2 linked regions of the Mumia flava genome follow. The protein of the gene in region 1 interacts with the protein of each later gene in a pairwise test. Links are inferred from orthologs where the notes say so. Each region holds a gene or a part of one and is shown on either strand. Other genes may lie near its edges. The genes, in order: CLV56_RS08905 and dnaA.

Region 1 (3,291 bases):
CGAAGAATCCGTACACGACCGCCATCAGCAGAGCAGGGACCAGCGCGATCGCGCCGACGACACCCCAGCGGGAGGTCTGCGCGCGATCGTCGGTCCGCGGCTCGGGCGGGACCGGAGGCATCGACCAGGCCTGCGTCGGCTCGGGCCGGGACGGGTCGGCGTTCCAGCTCGCCGGGGCTCCGCCGGGGTGCGGAACGCCGGGGTCCGACCCGTACGGGCCTGGATGGCCTTGCGCCATGGGTCCTCCTCGCTCGGCCGACGGCGGCAGCCTCAGCGTAACGAACCTGCACGTCGGCGGCGTGTCACCCGTCCGCCGGGCCCTCGACGCGGCTGGCACGATGGAGGCATGTACGAGGTGTCCGTTCCCACTGTGACCGTCGACGGCGTTCCCGACCCGCTGCCCGCCGATCTCGTCGTGCTCGACGTCCGCGAACCCGACGAGTGGTCGACCGGCCACATCGCCGGTGCCGTCCACATCCCCCTCGGGACCCTTCCGGGCCGCGTCGCCGAGGTCTCCGGCAACGCCCAGGTTCTCGTGTACTGCCACCTGGGCGGCCGGTCCGCCCAGGCCACCGCCTACCTCCAGCGCAACGGCGTGGACGCGGTCAACCTCGCCGGCGGCGTCGACGCCTGGACGGCCGCGGGCCGCGACCTGGTCCGGCCCCAGGCCTGACCCGCCGGTCTCAGCGCAGCAGCTTCGACATCCTGCGGTCGGCGAGGGGTTTCCCGCCGGTCTGGCAGGTCGGGCAGTACTGCAGCGACGAGTCCGCGAACGACACCTCGCGGATCGTGTCACCGCAGACGTCGCACGTCTCGCCCGTGCGGCCGTGCACCCGCAGACCCGACTTCTTCTCCGCCTTGAGCTCCGAGGCCGCCAGCCCCGCGGAGCGCGCGAGCGCGTCGCGCAGCGTCGAGCCGATCGCGTCGTAGAGGACGGCGAGCATCTCGGGGGACGCCAGCACGCTGCTCGCGGGCGTGAACGGAGACATCGTCGCGGCGTGCAGGATCTCGTCGGAGTAGGCGTTGCCGATCCCGGCGACCTGGGACTGGTCGCGCAGCACGCCCTTGATCTGGCTCCGTCCGGCCGCGGCGAGGATCTGCTCGAGCACCTCCGGCGTGAAGTCGTCGGCGAGCGGGTCGGGACCCAGCCGCGCGATCCCGGGCACCTCCTGCGGATCGCGGACCACCGAGACGGCCAGACCCTTCTTCGTCCCGGCCTCGGTGAGGTCGAACCCCGCGCCGTCGTCCAGCACGACCCGGAGCGCGAGCGGGTTCTTCGCGCCGCCCATCCGCGGCGGTGCCGTGGGTTGGCTGTCCTTCCAGCGCAGCCAGCCGGCCCGGGCGAGGTGGATCACCAGGTGCAGTCCGCCGGCCTCGATGTCGATGAACTTCCCGTGCCTGCTCACGTCGTCGACCACGAGCCCGGCGAGCGACTGCGGCGGCGGGTCGTACGTCTTGAGCACGCTCACGTTGACCGGGAGGACGGAGACGATCGCACGCGGTTCGGCACCGTCGACCCCCAGCCGGGTCCGCAGGTCGGCGACCAGGGAGGCCACCTCGGGAAGCTCGGGCACCTCACCAGTGTGCCGCAGAACCCCGGTCCACGGAACGGAGAAGGACCCCGTCGCCGCAGCGATCGGGGTCCTTCTCGAGGCTCGTCGGCCGTTACTTGACGGCGTTCTTGAGCTTGCTGCCCGCGGTGACCTTCACGCCGAATCCGGCGGGGATCTCCAGGGTCTCGCCGGTCGCGGGGTTGCGCCCGGTGCGCGCCGCACGCTCGACCCGCTCGACGGTCAGGAGGCCAGGGATCTGGACCTTCTCGCCCTTGCCGGCGGCGTCGATCAGGGTGTCTCCGAGGGCGCTGAGGACCGAGTCGGCGTCGGCCTTGGTGGTGCCCGCGCGCTCGGCGATCGCGGCTACGAGTTCAGTTCGGTTCACGGGAATCCTCCGACTCCGATGGTGGTCAGTTCTGTCTGGCGCACCACCAGCATAGGAAGCCAGGGGCGGAATCCCCCGTATTTCCGGCCTCCACGCCGGTGTGGCGCCTCGCTGAGACAGTAGAACACCTTCGGCTGAAGTCAACGCCACGGGGCCGGGAGCGGTGTGTCGAGCACCTGTGGGAGGACCGCCAGGTACGCGTCGCGCGACCACGCCTGGACCCCCAACGAAGCCAGGTGGTCGGTCCGCCACTGGGTGTCGATCAGACGCGGCCCGGCGCCGTCGGCGGCGATCAGCTCGACCAGTCCGACCAGAGCCGCCTTGGACGCGTCGGTGACCCGGTGAAACATGCTCTCACCTGCGAAGAGACCGCCGATCGCCACGCCGTACAACCCGCCTGCCAGAGCGCCGTCAGCCGTGCGGGCCTCGATCGAGTGGGCCCACCCGAGCTCGTGCAGCCGGCCGTACGCGGAGGCGATCGCGTCGTCGATCCAGCCCCCCTCGCGACGGGGGTCCGCGCAGGCCTCGACCACCTCCGCGAAGGCGGTGTCGACGGTGATCGTGAAACGGCGCGCCGACTTCCGCAGCGAGCGCGACACGCGGAGGTCGTCAGGACGCAGGACCCCGCGCTCCAGCGGCGACCACCACCCCATCGGCCCCCCTGGCTCGGTCGGCATCGGGAACAGCGCGGAACGATAGGCGTGGACCAGCGTGGTCGGCTCGAGGTCCGCCCCGATCCCCACGAAGTCGTCGTCCGGCCACTCGTCGGGAGAGAAGTCCCAGCGCGTCGGTCCGAGCGGCACGGGTGTCACGACTGCGACTCTAGCCAGCGGCGACCGGCGTGGCGCTGCGGCTGCCGCCTAGGATGGCGGTGGACGCAGGAGGTGGCCGTGGGGATCGCGAAGTCGGCGGCGAAGTTCGTCGCGCCACGGGTGGCGATGGCCGCGGGCCCGAAAGCCACGTCCGGCTACATCCGCGTGCTGCTCGACCGCGCGATCGACGGAGTCGGCCCGTGGCGGGCCGTCTGGCAGACGGCCGACGAGCGCCTGGCGCTGGCCGGTGGCGACGTCGAGGCGGCCATCGACGTGATGGTCGCGAACCACGTCCGCTACGCCGGCGCCCAGGGGTTCGTGACGAACCTCGGCGGCGCGTACGCGATGGCGGTGACCATCCCCGCGAACGTCGCCGGCCTCGCGCTGCTGCAGTGCCACCTGGCGGCCGGGATCGCGTACCTGCGGGGCTACGACCTGTCCGACCCCCGCGTCCGCAACGCGGTCATGGCGACGCTGCTCGGGCGCGACCAGGTGGAGAAGATGGTCCGCTCGGGCGCGCTGCCGTCGACCCCGATGGGGC
Region 2 (2,824 bases), 99 kb from region 1 along the record:
GATGGCGCGACCGGCGCGGGTCCGCATGCGAAGACGGAACCCGTGCTTGCGCGCACGACGGCGGTTGTTCGGCTGGAAGGTGCGCTTGGTCACCGGAATGCTCCCTGCTCGTTGAATCTGGCCACGACACAGCGCAGCCGCTAGTCCGGACGGACGATCGTGCTTCGACGGCCACCGCCCGCCGACGTGCGCGCGCGAAGGGCGCTTCGGCGCACGCAGGCATGCGGCAGTTGTCGACGAACTCGACCTCACCACGGTACGTGGTCGTTCCCAGGACGGTCAAACCACGCCCCACCTGGGCTTGCCCCACGTGACGCGGCGCACCCGAGCGTACCCCCGGGTGGCGAGCCTGTGAGTGCCTGTGGACAATCGGTTGCCGGGGTTCCGTGGTGCTGTTAGCGTCCCGACAAGACGCGGTTATCCACAGGGACAAAACGGGCGGGCGAGCGATCACACGCCTGTGATTCCGGAGTATTCGTGCCAGAAAGACGAGTCTCCACGACCTGTGGAAAACGATGTGGACTCGGGAAACAACCACAACGCGAGGACGGGGCCTGAATGGACGACAGCGAGACGCAGCCGGAGGCGCAACCCGTCGACACCGCCGCTCTGCGAAGCCGGTGGGAGGCCATCACCGACGTCCTCCCGGTGACCACCCGGGCGTGGGTCGCCAGCTCCGTGCCGCTCGCCCTGCACGACAACACCCTGCTCGTTGCCGTGCCCAACGACTTCACCCGGACCCAGATGGAGGTACGGCTGCGGTCGCAGCTCGAGGAGGCGCTCTCCCAGTCGTTCGACCGGCCGATCCGGATCGCGGTCACCGTCGACCCGGACGCCCTGCCCGCGTCCCGGACGCCGACGCCCGGGTCGGAATTGTCGACAAGTCCCCATTCCTACGAGCCGGAGCCCGCTCCCGAGCCGACTCCGCCCGAGGCGGACGAGCCGACCCACAGCGCGCGCGACCGGCGGCCCGCCGGCGACGAGACCTCGCCGCAGGCCGCCTTCGTCCCGACCCGCCCGACGAACCGTCCGGCGCAGGCGAACGGCGCAGACACCCGGCTCAACCCTCGGTACCACTTCGAGAACTTCGTCATCGGCTCCTCCAACCGGTTCGCGCACGCGGCCGCGGTCGCGGTCGCCGAGGCGCCCGGCAAGGCCTACAACCCGTTGATGATCTACGGCGAGTCGGGCCTCGGCAAGACGCACCTCCTGCACGCGATCGGGCACTACGTGCGCAGCCTCTACGCGAACGCCCGGGTCCGCTACGTGAGCACCGAAGAGTTCACGAACGACTTCATCAACGCGATCCGCGACGACCGGATGCCCGCGCTGCAACGCCGGTACCGCGACACCGATGTCCTCCTGATCGACGACATCCAGTTCCTCGAGGGCAAGATCCAGACCCAGGAGGAGTTCTTCCACACCTTCAACACGCTGCACGGCTCGAACAAGCAGATCGTCATCACCTCGGACCGACCGCCCCGGGGCCTCGAGTCGCTCGAGGACCGGCTGCGCAGCCGGTTCGAGTGGGGACTCACCACCGACGTGCAGCCGCCCGACCTCGAGACCCGGATCGCCATCCTGAGCAAGAAGGCGGAGATCGAGAAGCTGGTCGTGCCGCCCGAGGTCCTCGAATTCATCGCCAGCCGGATCCAGACGAACATCCGCGAGCTCGAGGGCGCTCTGATCCGAGCGACGGCGTTCGCGAGCCTCAACCACCAGCCCGTCGACCTCTCGCTCGCCGAGATCGTCCTGAAGGACCTCATCCCCGAGGGGGGCGAGCCGGAGATCACCGCCGGCCTCATCATCGCGCAGACCGCGAACTACCTCGAGTACTCCATCGAGGAGATCTGCGGGGCCAGCCGCTCGCGCGGCCTCGTCCAGGCGCGCCAGATCGCGATGTACCTGTGCCGTGAGCTCACCGACCTCTCGCTGCCGAAGATCGGCCAGCACTTCGGCGGTCGCGACCACACGACCGTCATGTACGCCGAGCGGAAGATCCGCACGCTGATGGGCGAGCGTCGGACGGTCTTCAACCATGTCACCGAGCTCACCAACCGGATCAAGCAGCAGGCGCGCCAGGCCGGCTGAGGTCTCGAGCCACCCGCAACCGCGGATTCTTGTGTTCCCACACTTGGGGAAACTCCTGGGGAAAACACGGGATCCGGGTGGACGACCCACCCGGTCACCGGTGGACGGGTTGGGGAGGACGCCCGCTCCGTCCACCGCCGTCCCCCACCGAGCGCCGTCCGTCCCCCAGCTCGTCCACGAGGGCAAAGAGTGCCTGACCAGCGCCGACGAAGGTTCTCCACAGTTTCGACAGTGGCGAAGACGATGATGAGAACAACAAGATCTCTCCCGTACGACGAAGTCCTCCACAGCTCCGACCTGGGGATGAAGGACCAGATGTCCCTGAGTGGTCGGGTGCCGGTCGGGCGTGGCAGGATTCCCAACAACGTGTCGTTCCGCCCGCACAGCGTCGTGGCGACCCGACCCGCTCGGCCTGTCCAGACCCAGACCCGGAGGCTCTCCGCGTGAAGTTCCGCATCGATCGCGACGCGCTGGCGGACGCCGTCGCATGGACGGCGCGCAGCCTGCCCGTCCGACCCCCGAGCGTCCCGGTGCTGGCCGGTCTCATGGTCGAGAGCACCGACGGCGGGATCGCCCTGTCGGGGTTCGACTACGAGACCTCGGCCAGGACGACCGTCGACGCCGACGTCGCCGACGAAGGTCGCGTCCTCGTGTCGGGTCGGCTGCTGGCCGACATCTGCAAGTCCCTCCCGTCCCGGCCGGTCGACGTCGTCCTGGACGGCCCGAAGGTGTC

The links.
Region 2: the proteins of CLV56_RS08905 (region 1) and dnaA interact in binary tests that used the Escherichia coli proteins (3 or more experiments, as listed by UniProt). The link is inferred for Mumia flava from one-to-one orthologs.

The regions. Positions count from the first base shown.
Region 1 is NZ_PGEZ01000001.1:1,881,119-1,884,409, forward strand. The notes cover bases 303-3,079. They hold CLV56_RS08905 (HU family DNA-binding protein), read right to left. Parts: upstream 1,939-3,079; coding sequence 1,666-1,938; downstream 303-1,665. Other genes in these bases: CLV56_RS08895 (rhodanese-like domain-containing protein), read left to right, coding at 347-673; CLV56_RS08900 (Fpg/Nei family DNA glycosylase), read right to left, coding at 684-1,574; aat (leucyl/phenylalanyl-tRNA--protein transferase), read right to left, coding at 2,079-2,750; CLV56_RS08915 (EcsC family protein), read left to right, coding at 2,829-3,079. In the rest of the region: CLV56_RS20990 (hypothetical protein), read right to left, coding at 1-238; more of CLV56_RS08915, read left to right, coding at 3,080-3,291.
Region 2 is NZ_PGEZ01000001.1:1,980,869-1,983,692, reverse strand. It holds dnaA (chromosomal replication initiator protein DnaA), read left to right. Parts: upstream 1-558; coding sequence 559-2,091; downstream 2,092-2,824. Other genes in the region: dnaN (DNA polymerase III subunit beta), read left to right, coding at 2,535-2,824; rpmH (50S ribosomal protein L34), read right to left, coding at 1-93. UniProt on the Escherichia coli protein: Plays an essential in the initiation and regulation of chromosomal replication. Binds in an ATP-dependent fashion to the origin of replication (oriC) to initiate formation of the DNA replication initiation complex once per cell cycle.